Regions from separate parts of the Mesorhizobium sp. P2_C4 genome, predicted to be linked through region 3. Evidence: riboswitches for the same ligand, from Rfam matches in the RefSeq annotation. Region 3 holds a riboswitch; each other region holds the start of a gene.
The links. A riboswitch is a leader RNA that binds a small molecule or an ion and turns the genes downstream of it on or off. The one in region 3 is predicted to bind cobalamin.
Positions count from the first base shown of each region.

Region 1: linked by a shared signal. The riboswitch ahead of AC1DX6_RS06940 (DUF1636 family protein) and the one ahead of AC1DX6_RS03125 (aromatic ring-hydroxylating oxygenase subunit alpha) in region 3 are both predicted to bind cobalamin.
Region 2: linked by a shared signal. The riboswitch ahead of AC1DX6_RS06690 (CbtB domain-containing protein) and the one ahead of AC1DX6_RS03125 (aromatic ring-hydroxylating oxygenase subunit alpha) in region 3 are both predicted to bind cobalamin.

Region 1 is NZ_JBFUDT010000002.1:108,011-113,501, forward strand. It holds gene AC1DX6_RS06915 (NADH-quinone oxidoreductase subunit D) at 1-640, opposite strand, end outside; gene AC1DX6_RS06920 (NADH-quinone oxidoreductase subunit C) at 650-1,255, opposite strand; gene AC1DX6_RS06925 (NuoB/complex I 20 kDa subunit family protein) at 1,261-1,842, opposite strand; gene AC1DX6_RS06930 (NADH-quinone oxidoreductase subunit A) at 1,833-2,198, opposite strand; gene AC1DX6_RS06935 (winged helix-turn-helix domain-containing protein) at 2,531-3,730, shown strand; cobalamin riboswitch at 3,760-3,963, shown strand; gene AC1DX6_RS06940 (DUF1636 family protein) at 4,003-4,431, shown strand; gene cobW (cobalamin biosynthesis protein CobW) at 4,434-5,471, shown strand; gene AC1DX6_RS06950 (cobaltochelatase subunit CobN) at 5,490-5,491, shown strand, end outside.
Region 2 is NZ_JBFUDT010000002.1:54,952-60,442, reverse strand. It holds gene AC1DX6_RS06705 (MFS transporter) at 1-1,094, shown strand, start outside; gene AC1DX6_RS06700 (aromatic ring-hydroxylating oxygenase subunit alpha) at 1,234-2,415, opposite strand; gene AC1DX6_RS06695 (gamma-glutamylcyclotransferase) at 2,567-3,244, shown strand; cobalamin riboswitch at 3,313-3,509, shown strand; gene AC1DX6_RS06690 (CbtB domain-containing protein) at 3,547-3,726, shown strand; gene AC1DX6_RS06685 (CbtA family protein) at 3,742-4,542, shown strand; gene cobU (bifunctional adenosylcobinamide kinase/adenosylcobinamide-phosphate guanylyltransferase) at 4,565-5,062, shown strand; gene cobO (cob(I)yrinic acid a,c-diamide adenosyltransferase) at 5,064-5,491, shown strand, end outside.
Region 3 is NZ_JBFUDT010000001.1:631,125-636,615, reverse strand. It holds gene bglA (beta-galactosidase BglA) at 1-633, shown strand, start outside; gene AC1DX6_RS03150 (ABC transporter ATP-binding protein) at 666-1,778, shown strand; gene AC1DX6_RS03145 (DUF680 domain-containing protein) at 1,856-2,092, opposite strand; gene AC1DX6_RS03140 (DUF680 domain-containing protein) at 2,152-2,352, opposite strand; gene AC1DX6_RS03135 (DUF680 domain-containing protein) at 2,425-2,631, opposite strand; gene AC1DX6_RS03130 (hypothetical protein) at 2,766-3,143, shown strand; cobalamin riboswitch at 3,140-3,341, shown strand; gene AC1DX6_RS03125 (aromatic ring-hydroxylating oxygenase subunit alpha) at 3,457-4,704, shown strand; gene AC1DX6_RS03120 (FAD-binding oxidoreductase) at 4,782-5,491, shown strand, end outside.

The DNA.
Region 1 (5,491 bases), on a different contig from region 3:
CCCAGGCATCGGCCAGCGACACAGTGGCGATATCGACATTGCGCTGCTTGAAGATGCGGTTGGGGGTCAGCAGTTGGTCAAGGTCATCGATCGACTTGAGGAACGGATCGATCCACTTGCCGATATCCTCGACAAGCTTCTGCGGCAGGTCCTGGTGCACGCCGCCGGGCCGGAAATAGGCCGCGTGCATGCGCGAGCCGGAGGCGCGCTCATAAAACACCATCAGCTTTTCGCGTTCGACGAAGCCCCAAAGCGGCGGCGTTAGTGCGCCTACGTCCATCGCCTGCGTCGTGACATTCAGGATGTGCGACATGATGCGCCCCATCTCCGAATAGAGGACCCGGATGAGCTGGCCGCGCTTCGGCACCTCGATGCCGAGCAGCCGCTCGGTGGCGAGTGCAAAGGCATGCTCCTGATTCATCGGCGCGCAATAGTCGAGCCGGTCGAGATAGGGCACCGCCTGCAGATAGGTCTTGTGCTCGATCAGCTTTTCGGTGCCGCGATGCAACAGCCCGATATGCGGATCGACGCGGTCGACGACTTCGCCGTCCAACTCAAGAACCAACCGCAAAACGCCATGCGCGGCGGGATGCTGCGGTCCAAAATTGATGTTGAAATTGCGGACAGAGGTTTCAGCCATTCTGGCGCCTCAATTCGTCTTGGCTTTTTCATCCCCAGGCAGCACGTAGTCGGTGCCTTCCCACGGGGAAAGAAAATCGAAATTGCGGAATTCTTGCTTCAATTCCACCGGCTCGTAGATGACGCGCTTGGCCTCGTCGTCGTAGCGCACTTCGACGAAACCGGTCAGCGGGAAATCCTTGCGCAACGGATGGCCTTCGAAACCGTAGTCGGTGAGGATGCGGCGCAGGTCGGGATGGCCTGAGAACAAAACGCCATAGAGATCGTAGGTCTCGCGCTCGAACCAGTCGGCGCCGGGAAACACGCCGGTGAGCGACGGCACCACCGTTTCCTCGTCGGCCTGAACTTTCAGGCGGATGCGCACATTCTGCTTCGGCGACAAGAGGTGATAGACGACATCGAAGCGCTTGGCGCGCGACGGATAGTCGGCACCGCAGACATCGATGATCGAGATGAACTGGCAGCGCGCATCGTCGCGCAGGAAGGTCACCACCTCGATCAGATTGCCCGGCTCGACAGCAACGGTGAGTTCGCCATAGGCAAAAACCGCTTCGCCGATCCGGCCGGTCAGCTTTTCACTCAGATAAGTCGACAGTTCGCTCAGGGATGCACTCATTGGGCCTACCGTTCGATCGTGCCGGTGCGGCGGATCTTCTTCTGCAGGAGAAGAATGCCGTAGAGCAGCGCTTCCGCGCTTGGCGGGCAGCCGGGCACATAGATGTCGACCGGCACGACGCGGTCGCAGCCGCGCACCACCGAATAGGAATAGTGATAATAGCCGCCGCCATTGGCGCAGGAGCCCATCGAGATGACGTAGCGCGGCTCCGGCATCTGGTCATAGACCTTGCGCAGCGCCGGCGCCATCTTGTTGGTCAGCGTTCCCGCGACGATCATGATGTCGGACTGGCGCGGAGACGCACGCGGCGCAACCCCGAAGCGCTCCGAGTCGTAGCGCGGCATCGAGGTGTGGATCATCTCGACCGCGCAGCAGGCAAGACCGAAGGTCATGAACATCAGCGAGCCGCTTCGCGCCCAGGTGATCAACGCCTCGGTCGAGGTGACCAGAAAGCCCTTGTCGGCCAGCTCGTTGTTGATTTCGAGGAAGAACGGATCGTCAGACCCCACCGGCCGGCCGGTGTTAGGATCAATCAGGCCCTTGGGCTTCGGCGCGACGAGCGTACCGGAACTGTCGCTCAATCCCATTCCAGAGCTCCTTTTTTCCATTCATAGGCAAAGCCGATGGTCAGCACCGCCAAAAACACCATCATCGACCAGAAACCGAGCATGCCGATTTTCGAGAACGACACCGCCCACGGAAACAGGAAGGCCACTTCCAGATCGAAGATGATGAACAGGATCGACACCAGGTAGAAGCGGATGTCGAATTTCATGCGGGCATCGTCGAACGAGTTGAAGCCGCACTCATAGGCGGAAAGCTTTTCCGGATCGGGATTGCGGTAGGCCACCAGGAACGGCGCCACAAGCAGCGCCAGGCCTACGACCAGCGCCACGCCGATGAACAGGACGATGGGCAGATACGAACTCAAAAGTGCGGTCATGCAGCAGCTTTCCGTTGGCGGCCAATCCACTCTGATTACAGCAACGAACCCTAATGCGGAAGCGTGACAGTTTAACCGCTGAACCGTTTTAAGTGCCTATGCTGCAACGCGGCGAGGGTTAGCGCAGCGCTTTCGGCGAAGCAAGTCAAACCTTGTTCAAAACACGGTGCTGGACGGCACTTAGGAAGAAACTGGTCCGTTCCGCTCCTGTTTGATTTCCTTCACTTTCTACTCCACTTTTCTCTCCTGACATCGATCTCGCCAAAACCCTGTTAGCATGAGGCGGAATCACCGGCTCCTTTTGCTCGAAAATCATCAGAGTCCTGTCTCCCATGAAGGAAAAGATCTCGCTCGCCATGGCCCGCCGCATCGCGCTGGCGGCTCAAGGCTTCAACGATGCCCGCCCCGCCGGCACACCCGACCGCCGCCACTTCGCCCGCGTGCTTTCCCGCATTGGCCTGCTGCAGATCGATTCCGTCAGCGCCGTGGTGCGTGCCCACTACATGCCGCTCTATTCCCGCCTCGGCCCCTACCCGCTGGCTTTGCTCGACAACGCCGCCATGACCCGCAAGCGCACGGTCTTCGAGTATTGGGCGCACGAGGCCTCCTTCCTGCCGGTCGAGACATACCCGCTGATGCGCTGGCGCATGCAGCGAGCCGAGAGCGGCGGCGAGATGTATCTGGGCCTGGCCAAATGGGGTCGCGAACACGCCGCCTATATCGAAGAGATCTATCGCCAGGTCGTTGACCGGGGTCCGATTGCTGCCTCGGCGCTCGAGGGCCAGAAAGGCTCTGGCGGCTGGTGGGGCTGGAGCCACGCCAAACACGCCTTCGAATGGCTGTTCTGGGCAGGCCGCATCACCACGGCGTCGCGGCGCGGTTTCGAACGGTTCTATGATCTGCCCGAACGCGTGCTGCCACAAGCAATCCTCGACTTGGCCGTTCCCGCCGCCGAGGACGCACACCGCGAATTGCTGCGCATTTCCGCCCGCGCCCATGGCATCGCGACATCAGGCGACCTGCGCGACTACTTCCGCCTTTCCCCCGCCGATATGAAGGGCCGCCTCGAGGAACTGGTCGAGACCGGCGAACTTTTGCCCATGCGCGTCGAGGGCTGGGACAAACCAGCCTATCTCCATAGGGACGCCCGTTTGCCGCGCCGGATCGAGGCACGTGCCTTGCTGGCGCCCTTCGATCCGGTCGTCTTCGAGCGGACGCGCACCGAAAACCTGTTCAACTTCCGCTACCGCATCGAGATCTACACGCCGGCCGAAAAACGCCAGTACGGCTACTACGTGCTGCCGTTCCTGCTTGGCGACAGGATCGTCGCCCGCGTCGACCTCAAAGCCGACCGCCCCGCCAGCGTGCTGCGCGTCCATGCCACTTACGCCGAACCCGGCGCACAGGCCGAAACCGCAGCAGAACTGTTCGAAGAATTGAAGCTGATGCAGGGCTGGCTCGGCCTTGAGCGTATCGAAGTGACACCCGCCGGCGATCTCGGGCAGCCGCTCGCCGACATCGCCGCGTCGTAGACGTGCGTTGACACGCCTGCATACACAAGCCTAAATCCGGTCCAGACGGTCTCTTCTCTTCAAAGGGAGGAGCCAAGAGGGAATGCGGTGCGGGATGAAAATCTCAAATCCGCGGCTGTCCCCGCAACTGTAAGCGAAGAGCCTGGGCCGAAAACCACTGGGTAACACCGGGAAGGCGGCACCCAAGGCGATGACCCGCGAGCCAGGAGACCTGCCGTCTAGGACATAAAGTATCCGATCGCCTGGCGGGTTTTCCGGGCAAGGAGCCTGATTTGGAACGCGACAGCAGTTTTTCGGCTGAAACAGCGGATATTTTGTCCGGCGACAGTGATGCCTTGGCCGGCGTCACTGTCATCGTCTGCGCCTCGTGCCGCGACGAGACCGGCTCCGACGCCCATCCCCGCGCCGGCGAACTGCTCGCGCAAGACACGCGCCGCGCCGCATCGGGCGAAGATATCCGCATCCACACCGTCGAATGCCTCGGCAATTGCAAGCGGCGCCTCAGCGCCGCCATCCTGCGTGACGGCTGTTGGAGCTATGTCTTCGGCGACCTGACCTTGACCAGCGGCGCCGACCTCGTTGCTGGCGCCAAACTCTTCGCCACCTCGACCGACGGCCTGATCCCGTGGCGCGGCCGCCCCGATAGCCTCAAGCGCGGCCTCGTCGCCCGCATTCCTCCCCTCGACCTGCTGAAGGACTGATCATGAACGCTTCCGTTTCCCGAGTTCCCTGCACCGTCGTCACCGGCTTCCTCGGCGCCGGCAAGACGACGCTGGTCCGCCATCTCCTGGAGAACGCCGGCGGCAAGCGCATTGCCATCATCGTCAACGAGTTTGGCGACATCGGCATTGACGGCGAGATCCTCAAAGGCTGCGGCATCGACACCTGCCCGGAGGAAAACATCGTCGAACTGGCCAATGGCTGCATCTGCTGCACCGTCGCCGACGATTTCGTGCCGGCGCTCGACCAGATCCTCGCATTGACGCCGAAGGTCGACCACATCCTGATCGAAACCTCGGGCCTGGCGCTGCCCAAGCCGCTGGTCCAAGCTTTCCAGTGGCCGAGCGTGAAGAGCCGCGTCACCGTCGACGGCGTCATTGCCGTGGTCGACGGGCCGGCGCTGGCCGAAGGCCGCGTCGCCAACGACATGGACGCCCTGCAGGCGCAGCGCGCTCAGGACGAGACGCTGGACCATGACGACCCGGTCGAGGAAGTGTTCGAGGACCAGATCGCCTGCGCCGACCTGATCATCCTGTCGAAGAGCGATTTGATGGACGCCGCCGGTTCGGCCCGCGCCAACGCCATCATCACCGAACACTCCGCCCGCGCCGTTAAAATCGTGCCGACATCGCATGGCAAGGTCGACCCCTCAGTACTGCTCGGCCTCGGCCTCGCCGTCGAGGAAGACATAGAGAACCGCAAGTCGCATCATGACGGCGCCTTCGACCACGAGCATGACGACTTCGACACCTTCATCGTCGACATTGCCTCGATCGCCAATCCCGATGAGCTGGCAAAGCGCGTCGCCATTGCGGCCGAAGAAGAAAACGTGCTGCGCGTCAAAGGCTTCGTCGAGGTCGGCGGCAAGCCGATGCGGCTTTTGCTGCAGGCCGTCGGCCCGCGCGTCAATCACTATTACGATCGCGCCTGGACCGCTCAAGACGACCGCCGCTCGCGCCTCGTCGTCATCGGCCTGAAGGGGCTGAACCGCCCGGCGATCGAGCGTATACTCGCCGGCTGATCTCAGGCACGAGCCGCGAT
Region 2 (5,491 bases), on a different contig from region 3:
TATCGAGCGTCATCCCGATCCAGGCCTATGAGATCCTGCACAATGAGCAGATCGTCTCGATCCTCTACACCGTCGTGGCGATGCTCGGCCTGTCGGTGACGCTGTTCATGCCGATGCTGATCCGCCGCTTTGCCCGGCGTTGGGTCTACACCGCCGGCGCCTGCCTGCTGGCCGTCGGCTCGCTGTTCTTCGTCACCCACACGTTGGCCGGGCAATTGGCGGGCATGCTGTGCCGCGTCATGGGCGCCAGCGCGCTGTCGATCACACTCAACCTCTACATCATGGACCACATCCGCAAGACCGACTTCATGCAGGCGGAATCGCTGCGCATGGCGTGGTCGATGTTTGCCTGGACCGGTGGGCCGACGCTCGGCATCTTTCTCTACACACGCTTCGGCATCTATGCCGCGCATGGCGCGGTTGCCGGTTTTGCCATGATCCTGCTGGCGCTGTTCTGGACCTACCGGCTGGGCGACAACCCGTCGATCCGCCCGGGCAAGACGCGACCGGCCAATCCGCTTGCCAATATCGGCCGCTTCGTCGCCCAGCCGCGGCTCAGACTGGCCTGGCTGATCGCCTTCGGCCGTTCCTGCTTCTGGACGACGTTCTTCGTCTACGGGCCACTGTTCATGGTCATCACCGGCGAGGGCAAGCTGGCCGGCGGCCTGCTGGTTTCGGCAGGCAATGCGCTTTTGTTCATGGCGATCTTCTGGGGCAAGGCGGGAAAACGCTTCGGTGGCCGGCGCACCATGACGTTCGCCTATTTCGCCATGTCGGCGATGCTGTTGGCGGCCGGTGCGGTCGGCGAAACGGTGCCGCTGCTCACCGGCGGGTTTTTACTCTGCGGCGCGTTTTTCACCATCGCGCTCGATGCACTGGGCTCGACCGCCTTCATGCGCTCGGTGCGCTCCTATGAGAGGGCGCAGATGGCGGCGGTCTATCGCACCTATCTCGATTTTTCCGAGCTGACGCCGCCGCTGGTCTATTCGGTGGTGCTGGCGTTCTTCGGCCTGGGTTCGGTGTTCGCGACGCTCGGCCTGCTGGCGGCGGTCTGCGGTTTTGTCACGTGGCGGTATCTGCCGAAATCGCTTTAGTCGGCCTTGATAATTCTACTCCGGCGGACATCTGTCGCGATTTTCTCCGCTTCCGGTGCTCACGGACCCAAAAGTCCGCTGCGCGCCGGTTCTCGAAAACCGCTCCATATGCCTCGCCGGAGCGAATTATGAAGGCTGACTAGGCGGTTGTTTCAACCGCCGCGTGCCGCTCACGCACCCAGTTGTGGAAGCGGTGCAGGTCGTATTCCTCGGGCATCAACACGCCGGTCTGGTGGCGCAGCGAGCGCAGGCCTTTCTGGTTGACCTCGCAGATCGCGGCGTCTTCCTCCAGCACCTGCCTGCCGAAGGCGACGATGTTGTCTATGTCGGCCTGGGGTGCCGCCAGCGCTTCGGGCGAAAAAAGCCATTCGGCGGTGAGTTCGGTCTGTTCGGGGCCAAGCGGCACCAGCCGCACCGTCCTGACATAGTCGACATGGCCGACGATGAACATCGACGGCAGTGACGTGGCGTAGGTCTGGCCGGCGGCGCGCTCGGCCGGCGTCAGCCCGGCAAACACCGGGCCATGCGCCTGCCCGTCGCGCGACCATGTCTCGGCGCCGGCGCGCAGGCCGCCGGAGAATTCCGGCGCGTCATTGTCGGCATGGCGAACCCAATCCGGATCGTCGTGCCGCCCCATCAGGCCGCGGCCATAGATCGGCACCAGCCGTGACAGGTCCTTGTGGACGCCGGGGCAATGCAGGCACTCGTTGAAGTTCTCCCAAAAGATCTTCCAGTTGCAGTTCATCACCTTCTTCAGCACGTGGCCGCTGACCAGCGTTTCCAGCGGCCAGTTGGCGAGATTGCCGGATGCAGGATCAAAGGATGTTTGCGCCGAACCGTCGGCGTCCTCCTGCAAATTGACGAAGACAAAACCGCGCCACACCGAGAGCGCCACGCGGTAGAGCGGATGATCGGCTTTGTCGAAACCTTCGGGCAGCGAATTCGAGGGTACGCGCACGAGATCGCCGCGCAGCGAATAGGACCAGGCGTGATAGGGGCAGGTGATCAGCCGCGCCTTCAGCCGGCCTTCGCTTTCCTGGCAAAGCTGCGAGCCGCGATGCCGGCAGGTGTTGTGGAAAGCGCGCAACACGCCGGTGTCGTCGCGCAGCACGACGATCTCCTGCGTTCCGACGCGGAACGTGCGGAACGCCAGCGGCTGGGCAAGGTCGGTCTCGCGGCAGACCAGCAGCCAGTTTTTGTACCAGATGGCCTCGAGATCGCGTTGATAGGCGTTTGCATCCCAATAGGCCGACGACGGCAGCGTCGATTCGGCCCGGGTCAGGCCGTTATAGGGATCGCGCTCGCCGGGGTCGGGTTGCATGGCTGGCTTCCTGTGATGCGCCAGCCGACACCCCGGCAAATCGTTTGTCAATTCTGGCGACGGCATTTGGCGCGCCACGGCATTGCCGGTTTCCAACGCGATGCCTAATCATGTCCTTGAACAAGAGGATTGAGAATTGGCTGCACGACAGATGTCGCTCACGCCGGAACTGGTCGCGCGCTGCTGGCGCGCGATCGAGGATACAGGTCCGGATCCGGATGCAGGGCACCTGGATGATGGCGACTATGACGCGTTGGTGGACGCATTGCAGGCGGAACTCCCTGACTCGGAACCGCTGTGGCTGTTCGGCTACGGCTCGCTGATCTGGAAACCCGAAATCGATCATATCGAGGAGCGGGTGGCCCTGGTGCGCGGTTGGCACCGGTCTTTTTGCATGAACATGACGCGCTGGCGCGGCACCAAGGATAGCCCCGGCCTGATGATGGCGCTGGACCGTGGCGGACAGTGCAAGGGCGTCGCCTTTCGGCTTAACGACGGTGATCGCCGCCAGCAGCTCGACAAGCTCTTGCGGCGCGAAGTGACACTAAAGCCGACAAGCTACCATCCCCGCCTGCTCAACCTGGGAAGCGACAACGGCCCGATAAAGGCGCTGGCGTTCGTCATCAACCGCAATGGCCTCACCTATTCCGGACCGCTCGCCGAAGAAAGGGTCGTCGAACGGCTGGCGACGTCCTGTGGACACTGGGGCTCAGGCGCCGACTATCTCTACAACACGGTGAAAAACCTGGAAGAACGCGGCATTCACGATCGCCATCTATGGCGGCTGCAGCGCCTCGTTGCCGAGCGGATCGCCGCGTCCGCAGCTTAACGCCAGGGTGGCGCATTCGCGCTGGTAACCGGCGGAATTTGGTTTGCCGGGCGCTGCGATTTTGCCTATAGTCGCCAGCTGTCGTCGGTTCCGTTTGGAGCCAAGAGGGAATGCGGTGCGGGCTGAGTTGTTGCCCAATGCCGTGGCTGCCCCCGCAACTGTGTGCGGTAGTCCTCTCCATATGCCACTGAAGATTTTTCTTCGGGAAGGTGGGGAAGGGCGCTGATCCGCGAGCCAGGAGACCTGCCGGCGACAGGGACACTGACTTCTATGCCCTCGGGTGGAGGGCGAAAGGACAAGACATGAATACCGCTTCCGTCTCTCTCGGCGCTTCCGTTTCCTCGCAGTCGCGCTTCATGCAGCTGGTGCTTACTGCATTTCTCGGCCTGTTCGTTGTCGGTGTTGTCGGCTTCTCGCATATCGATGTGGTCCACAACGCCGCGCACGATTATCGCCACTCGATGGCGTTTCCCTGCCACTGACGAGGAATTGACATCATGAACCTGTTTCGCAACGTCGTGTTCATCGCGGCGATCGCCGGGCTCGTGGCTGGCGTCGTTCTCGCCTGCATGCAGGCCTTTGCTACCGACCCCCTGATTTACCAGGCCGAAGTTTTTGAGAAGGCTGGCGGCCACCAGCACGATCATGCTGCGGCACCGGCCGCCAGCACCACCAATGCTATGAGCAGCGCCGCACCGGCGGAAAACACCATGAGCTCAGCCGCACCAGCGCCTGCTGAGGCGGCGGCTCCGATGGAAGACGAAGGCTGGGCACCGGCCGATGGCTTCGAGCGCTTCGCTTTCAGTGTCGTCGCCAATATCGTCACCGGCATCGGCTTCGCGCTGATTCTGGTCGCGGTTTCCGAGTTCGCTGGCGGTATCGGTAGCTGGCGCCAGGGCTTGTTCTGGGGCCTGGCCGGCTTTGCCGCGTTCACGCTGGCACCGGGCCTAGGCCTGCCGCCGGAACTGCCGGCAATGCCGGCAGCCGACCTCATGCAGCGCCAGATCTGGTGGTGGGCGACGGTGGCGGCGACAGCGGCTGGCCTGGGCCTTCTCGCCTTCCGCAAATCGCTGCCGTTGGCGATCCTTGCCGTGGCTTTGATCGTGGCGCCACATATTGTCGGTGCGCCGCAGCCGGACAGCTTCGTGACAGCAATCCCGGAAGGCCTGCACCATCAGTTCGTGGTGGCGGTTACGGTGACCAATCTGGTGTTCTGGCTGGTGCTTGGTGCTGCCGTTGGCGTGGTGCGCGGACGCTTCACGGGAACGGCAACTAGCCTGCGCGACAGCTTTGCCTGATCCTGCTGCCCTCCGTGCGGAACTGACCTTCATCATCGGCGGTGCGCGCTCCGGCAAGAGCGCGCACGCCGAAAGACTGGTGACGGCAGGCGCTGCGCCGTGGACCTATATTGCCACCGCAGAAGCCTATGACGAAGAAATGCGCCAGCGCATCGCTTTGCATCGCTCTCGGCGCGGCGAGGGCTGGACGACGGTCGACGCGCCACTCGATCTTGCCGGCGCGATCGGGGCGCTGCCCGACAATCAGCCGATCTTGATCGACTGCCTGACGCTGTGGCTGACCAACCATATGCTGGCCGAGCATGACCTTGACGCAGAATGCCGAGGGCTGGCGGAGGTGCTGTCGCGACCGCGCGGACCGTGGTTTGTTGTTTCCAACGAAGTCGGCCAGGGCATCGTGCCCGACAACGCGCTCGCGCGCCGGTTTCGCGATGCGGCCGGCCGCCTCAACCAGCAGGTCGCTTCGGTCGCCGATACGGTGCTGCTGATGGTGGCGGGACTGCCGCTCAAGGTGAAATGAGATGCCAGATATCAAGCACGATGGGATCGATGCCAAGGACGAAGAGCGCCACCGCGCCAAGATGGTCAAGCGCAAGGCGGTGCAGGATGCCGAGGTTGCCGCCAAGACGGTCGAGAAGGGGCTTTTGATCGTCAACACCGGTCCCGGCAAGGGCAAGACCACTGCCGCCTTCGGGCTGGCGCTGCGCATGCTCGGCTACGGCAAGCGCGTCGGTGTCGTCCAGTTCATCAAGGGCAAATGGCACACCGGCGAAAAGGACGCCTTTGCCACCTTCGGCGACCGCGTCGTCTGGCACGCGATGGGCGAGGGGTTTACCTGGGAGACGCAGGACCTGAAGCGCGACATCGCTGCCGCCGAGGCTGCCTGGGCCAAGGTGCTCGAGCTGATGGGCGACGCTTCCATCAGCCTGCTGGTGCTCGACGAGTTGAA
Region 3 (5,491 bases):
AATCATGACGTGATGCGTCCGGCTTCGCGCTGGGCCGCCGGCGAGGCCGACGAGACCGCCTATCTCAAGGTCATCTCGGCGCTGCTGATGTCGCTGCGCGGCTCGGTCTGCCTCTATCAGGGCGAAGAGCTCGGGCTTGGCGAAGCCGAACTGCAATTCGAGGACCTGCAGGATCCCTACGGCATCCGCTTCTGGCCGGAATTCAAGGGTCGCGACGGCTGCCGCACACCGATGGTGTGGGATGCCACGGCCAAGAATGCCGGCTTCTCCTCGGCAAAACCCTGGTTGCCGGTGCCGGGGAAACACCTTTCGCAAGCGGTTAACGTGCAGCAGGGTGACGACAGCTCGCTGCTCGAGCACTACCGGCGCTTTCTCAGCTTCCGCCGCCTGCACCCGGCGCTGGCCAAGGGCGATATCGAGTTCATCGAAAGCGAGGGCGATACTGTTGCCTTCACGCGGCGCGAAGGCAACGAGCAGATCGTCTGCGTCTTCAATCTTGGACACGAGCCAGCAGCGATCGGTCTCGGCGACCGATCACTGCAGCCTCTGCCTGGACACGGATTTTCGAAGCAAGCCGGGGCCGGCACCATCCGCCTCGGTGGCTACGGGGCCTGGTTCGGGCGTATCGACTGAAATTTGCCAAAGAAATTCACTGGGAGGAAATCATGGCCGATGTCACGCTAAGACAAGTGAAGAAATCATACGGCAATCTGCACATTCTGCACGGCATCGATCTCGACATAAAGTCGGGCGAATTCATCGTCTTCGTCGGCCCTTCGGGTTGCGGCAAGTCGACCTTGCTGCGGTCCATCGCCGGGCTGGAGGAAATCACCTCCGGCGAGCTGAAGATCGCCGGCGAGGTGGTCAACGACGTGCCACCGTCGAAGCGGGGTATCGCCATGGTTTTCCAGTCCTACGCGCTCTACCCGCATATGACCGTCTACGACAACATGGCGTTCTCGATGAAGATCGGCAAAGAGAACAAGGCCGAGATCGACCGGCGCGTGCGCCAGGCGGCGGAAATCCTGCAGCTGACCAAATATCTCGACCGCTTGCCGAAGGCGATGTCGGGCGGCCAGCGCCAGCGCGTCGCCATCGGCCGCGCCATCGTGCGCAATCCAAAAGTGTTCCTGTTCGACGAGCCGCTGTCCAACCTTGATGCGGCACTGCGCGTCGCCACCCGCATCGAGATCGCCAAGCTCAAGGAATCGATGCCCAACACGACGATGATCTACGTCACCCACGACCAGGTCGAGGCGATGACGCTGGCCGATCGCATCGTGGTGCTGAAAGAGGGCCATATCGAGCAGGTCGGCACGCCGATGGACCTCTACAAGAAACCGGGCAATCTGTTTGTTGCCCAGTTCATCGGTTCCCCGGCCATGAACATCCTGCCGGCGACGATCGAAACAACCGGCAATTCGACTGTCGTCAGCCATGTCGGCGGCCGCAAGGCGACGGTGCCGATCGCCACGCCGGCTTCAGCGAAAGGGGCGGCGGTGAGCTTCGGCGTGCGGCCGGAGGATCTGGTGGTCTCCACCGGCGCCGATTATCTCTTCGAGGGCAAGGTGGACTATGTCGAACAACTCGGCGAGGTCCAGCTCATCTATGTCGACATCGGCCGCGCCGACCTGCCCCTGGTGACCAAGCTGCCCGGCAATGTCGAGGTCAAGCGCGGAGCGACGCTGCGGCTGAGCGCCGATGGCAGTGACCTGCATATCTTCGATGCCGACGGACATTCTTTCGCGCTGCACAGGCCGGAAGCAAAGGCGGCTTGAGGCCGACCGGTCCGTAACAACAAAAAGAGCGGCGGGCCAGGCCCGCCGCTCTTTCGTCTGGATATCGACTTCGGCTGTTAGCGGCCGAAGAGGTTCCGGTCGCTGCCCTGCGGCGCAGACTTCTGGACGTCGCCCGACGAGTTCAGCAGCTTGTAGACCGGCGAGCCGGTGTTGCGCACCGAAGACGTCTGCGTCTTGTCGACGTTGACGGTCGCCTGCTGGTTGATGTCGGTCCCGCCAACGCTGTCGTTGTGGGCATAGGCGCCGCCGGCGGCAATCATGAGAGCGGCTGCGGCAAGAACAATCTTCTTCATTTCAAGTCTCCTGAATTTTCGTATTCCAGCAAGCGGCGAAGCGCTTTGCCGGGATCGGCCTAGTTGTGGCCGAAGAGGTTGCGGTCGCTGCCCTGAACGACGGGCTGCTTGTCAGCCGGAGCCGACTTCTGGATGGAAGCCGTGTACGAGCTGTCGACAGCCGGGACGGCCTGGTTGGCGCCGAAGTGGTCACTGCCAGTGGCAAAGGCGCTGCTGGTGATGGCCAGAACGGCCGCTGCGGTAAGAACGATCTTTTTCATTTTAAGTACTCCTGAATGTCTGAATTCCACCAAGGCGGCAGGGCAAACCCGCCGTCCGTTGGGAATCGGCTGTTAGTTATTGCCGAAGAGATTGCGGTCGCTGCCCTGAACGACGGGCTGCTTGTCAGCGTGCGCCGGCTTCTGAATGGAAGCCGTGTACGAGCTGTCGACCGAGGCGGCAGGCTGGTTCGCACCATTGGAACCAAAGTTGTCGCTGCCAGCGAAGGCGCTGCCGGTGATGGCCAAAACGGCGGCGGCAGTGAGGATGATCTTTTTCATTATTGGTACTCCAGTATCTTAGTTCATCAGTCCGTCTAGCGGCGTGTCTTGGAAGGAATTCGCGTCGTTCGGACAGCCCCGATGTGGGCGAGGCCAGTGCCCGTTTCCAATCACGAAGTTGTTCCGCGTGGACCATGGCTCTGCACCTTGAAATTGTACCAAAGCCTCCTACACTTTCTATTTTAGCTAATAATTTCAATATGTTATTCTATTCCATCCATGAGCCAGCTGACGAATTGGCAAACCAGCGTTCACACCGTCCTGCACGCTCTGTCAACAGAAACGAACCGTTCGGTTCGATTTTAGAAACCGCTAATAGTCACTTTTCGAAACTGTTAACTGTTTTTGACCCTGCCGCCGGGCGAATCAGATGCGCGGAGCGGCGGGTCACGACCGGTGAAAGGCTGGGTTCGCGTCACAAATCCTGGCCGGTGCGTTTTTCACCTATGGTGTCGCGCCGCATGGATGCGATGTCGCTTTCATGCCGATGGCGCGTCGGCCGTCGTGATTAGATGATGGCATCTCAGGTGCCGCTTCGTGACGATGGAGCGGAGAATTGGGAAGCCGGTCAAAACCCGGCGCTGCCCCCGCAACGGTGGTGGAGTTCAAGTCGCAACGGGAGACCACTGGGCCACAAGCCTGGGAAGGTGTCGCGACCGTCCGCAAGGACACTCCAGAGCCCGGAAACCAGCCCGAGATAGCTAGACTCGACTGATCGCGGTGGGCGGTCAAGAGGTGGATGGTGCGTGCCGGCCGTGGTGCCGGATTGCGACCGGTCTTTCCTCCATCACCACCAAGTTCAGTCCTTAAACACGAGGACAGGACATGGATGCGCGCAACGACATGCTGAGGCTCTTGCACAGCCGCAGGGAAGGCTATTCGCTCGAACAGCCCTTCTACACCGATCCCGACTACTTCAAGCTCGACATGGAGCTGATCTGGTATCGCGACTGGCTGTTCATCGGTCATGATTGCGAATTGCCGAAACCGGGCAGCTACATCACCGCCCAGGTCGGCGACTATCCGGTGGTGCTGGTGCGCGACCAGCAAGGCAAGATCAACGCTTTCCACAATTCCTGCCGCCATCGCGGCAGCCGCGTCTGCAACGCCGAGAAAGGCACGGCGGCCAAGCTGGTCTGCCCCTATCACCAGTGGACTTATGAACTGGACGGCCGGCTCCTGTTCGCACGGCAGATGGCCGATGGTTTCGACAAGAGCCAGTTCAGCCTGAAGCCGGTGGCTTGCGAGAGTGTCGGCGGTTACATCTTCATCTGCCTGGCCAGGGAGCCGGCGGACTTCGCGCCGATGCGCGCCATGATCGAACCCTACCTGTTGCCGCACCGGCTGCGCGAGGCAAAGGTCGCCTTCGAATCAACCATCGTCGAAAAGGGCAACTGGAAGCTGGTCTGGGAGAACAACCGCGAGTGCTATCACTGTGCCGGCAACCATCCGGAACTGTGCAAGACTTTCCCGGAAGCGCCGACCGTGACCGGCGTGCAGGGCGCCGATAGCGACCCGGAAATGCTGGCGCATTGGGCGAAGTGCGAGGCGGCGGGCCTGCCGAGCAAGTTCCGCATCGATCCCGCCGGACAGTTTCGCGCCACCCGCGCGCCGCTGCTGCGCGACGCCGTCAGCTATACGATGAACGGCAAGCGCGCGGTGAAGAAGAACCTTTCCGACGGCGTTTCGGCCGACCGCATCGGCACCTTGATGCACTACCACTATCCGACCACCTGGAATCACATCCTCATCGACCACGCCGTCACCTTCCGCGTGCTGCCGATCAGCGCCACGGAAACGGCGGTGACGACGAAATGGCTGGTCCACAAAGACGCGGTCGAAGGCGTCGACTACGACCTCGCCGAGCTCACCCATGTCTGGATCGAGACCAACGACCAGGACCGCCGCATCGTCGAGGAAAATGCCTTCGGCATCCTGTCGCCGGCCTATGAGCCCGGTCCCTATTCGGAGTTGCATGAAGGCGGCGTCATCCAGTTCGTCGACTGGTATGCCCGCTTCATCGAGCCGCGCCTTGCCGAAGGCGGCCGGCCCGCGCTGCGCAGCGTCGCCTAGCACATGGCGCCCAAAAGTGTTGAGCGGTTTTGGGATCACGACATGTGCAGAACAAAAAGGGTGAAGGGATGAATGCGATGACGGACCTTGGCCTCTACCGCCACCTCGACGAGATGGCGCCCTGGAACGACAGGCTCCAGGTGCTGGAAGTAATCGGCGTCAGCGACGAGGCGCCGGAGGTGAAGACCTTCACCTTCCGCTCCGACAACCAGACCTGGTTTCGCTACAAGCCGGGCCAGTTCGTGACGCTGGAACTGCCGACCGCCGAGGGCCCGCTGATGCGGACCTACACGCTGTCGTCCTCGCCATCGCGGCCGTTCTCGATAGCGGTGACGGTGAAAGCCCAAGCCGGCAGCATCGGCACGCGCTGGATGTTCGACAATTTGAAACCCGGCGTTCACGTGAAGGCTTATGGGCCGGCAGGCGACTTTTCGCTGCACAGCCACCCCGCGGCCAAATATCTGTTCATTTCGGCCGGCTCCGGTGTGACGCCGATGATGTCGATGCTGCGCTGGCTGAACGACTGCGCGCCGTGGACCGATGTCGGCTTCGTCAACTGCGCGCGGCGGCCTGAGGAGATCATCTTCCGCAAGGAGCTCGAACTGCTGGGAAGCCGCATGCCCGGCCTGTCGCTCGGCTTCATGATCGAGGAGCGGTCGAGCCGCGAAGGCTGGTTCGGCCATATGGGGCGGATCGACGCCATAAGGCTGCCGCTGCTGGCGCCGGACTTCCGCGAACGCGAAATCTTCTGCTGCGGCCCGGACCCGTTCATGCGCGCGGTGCGGCA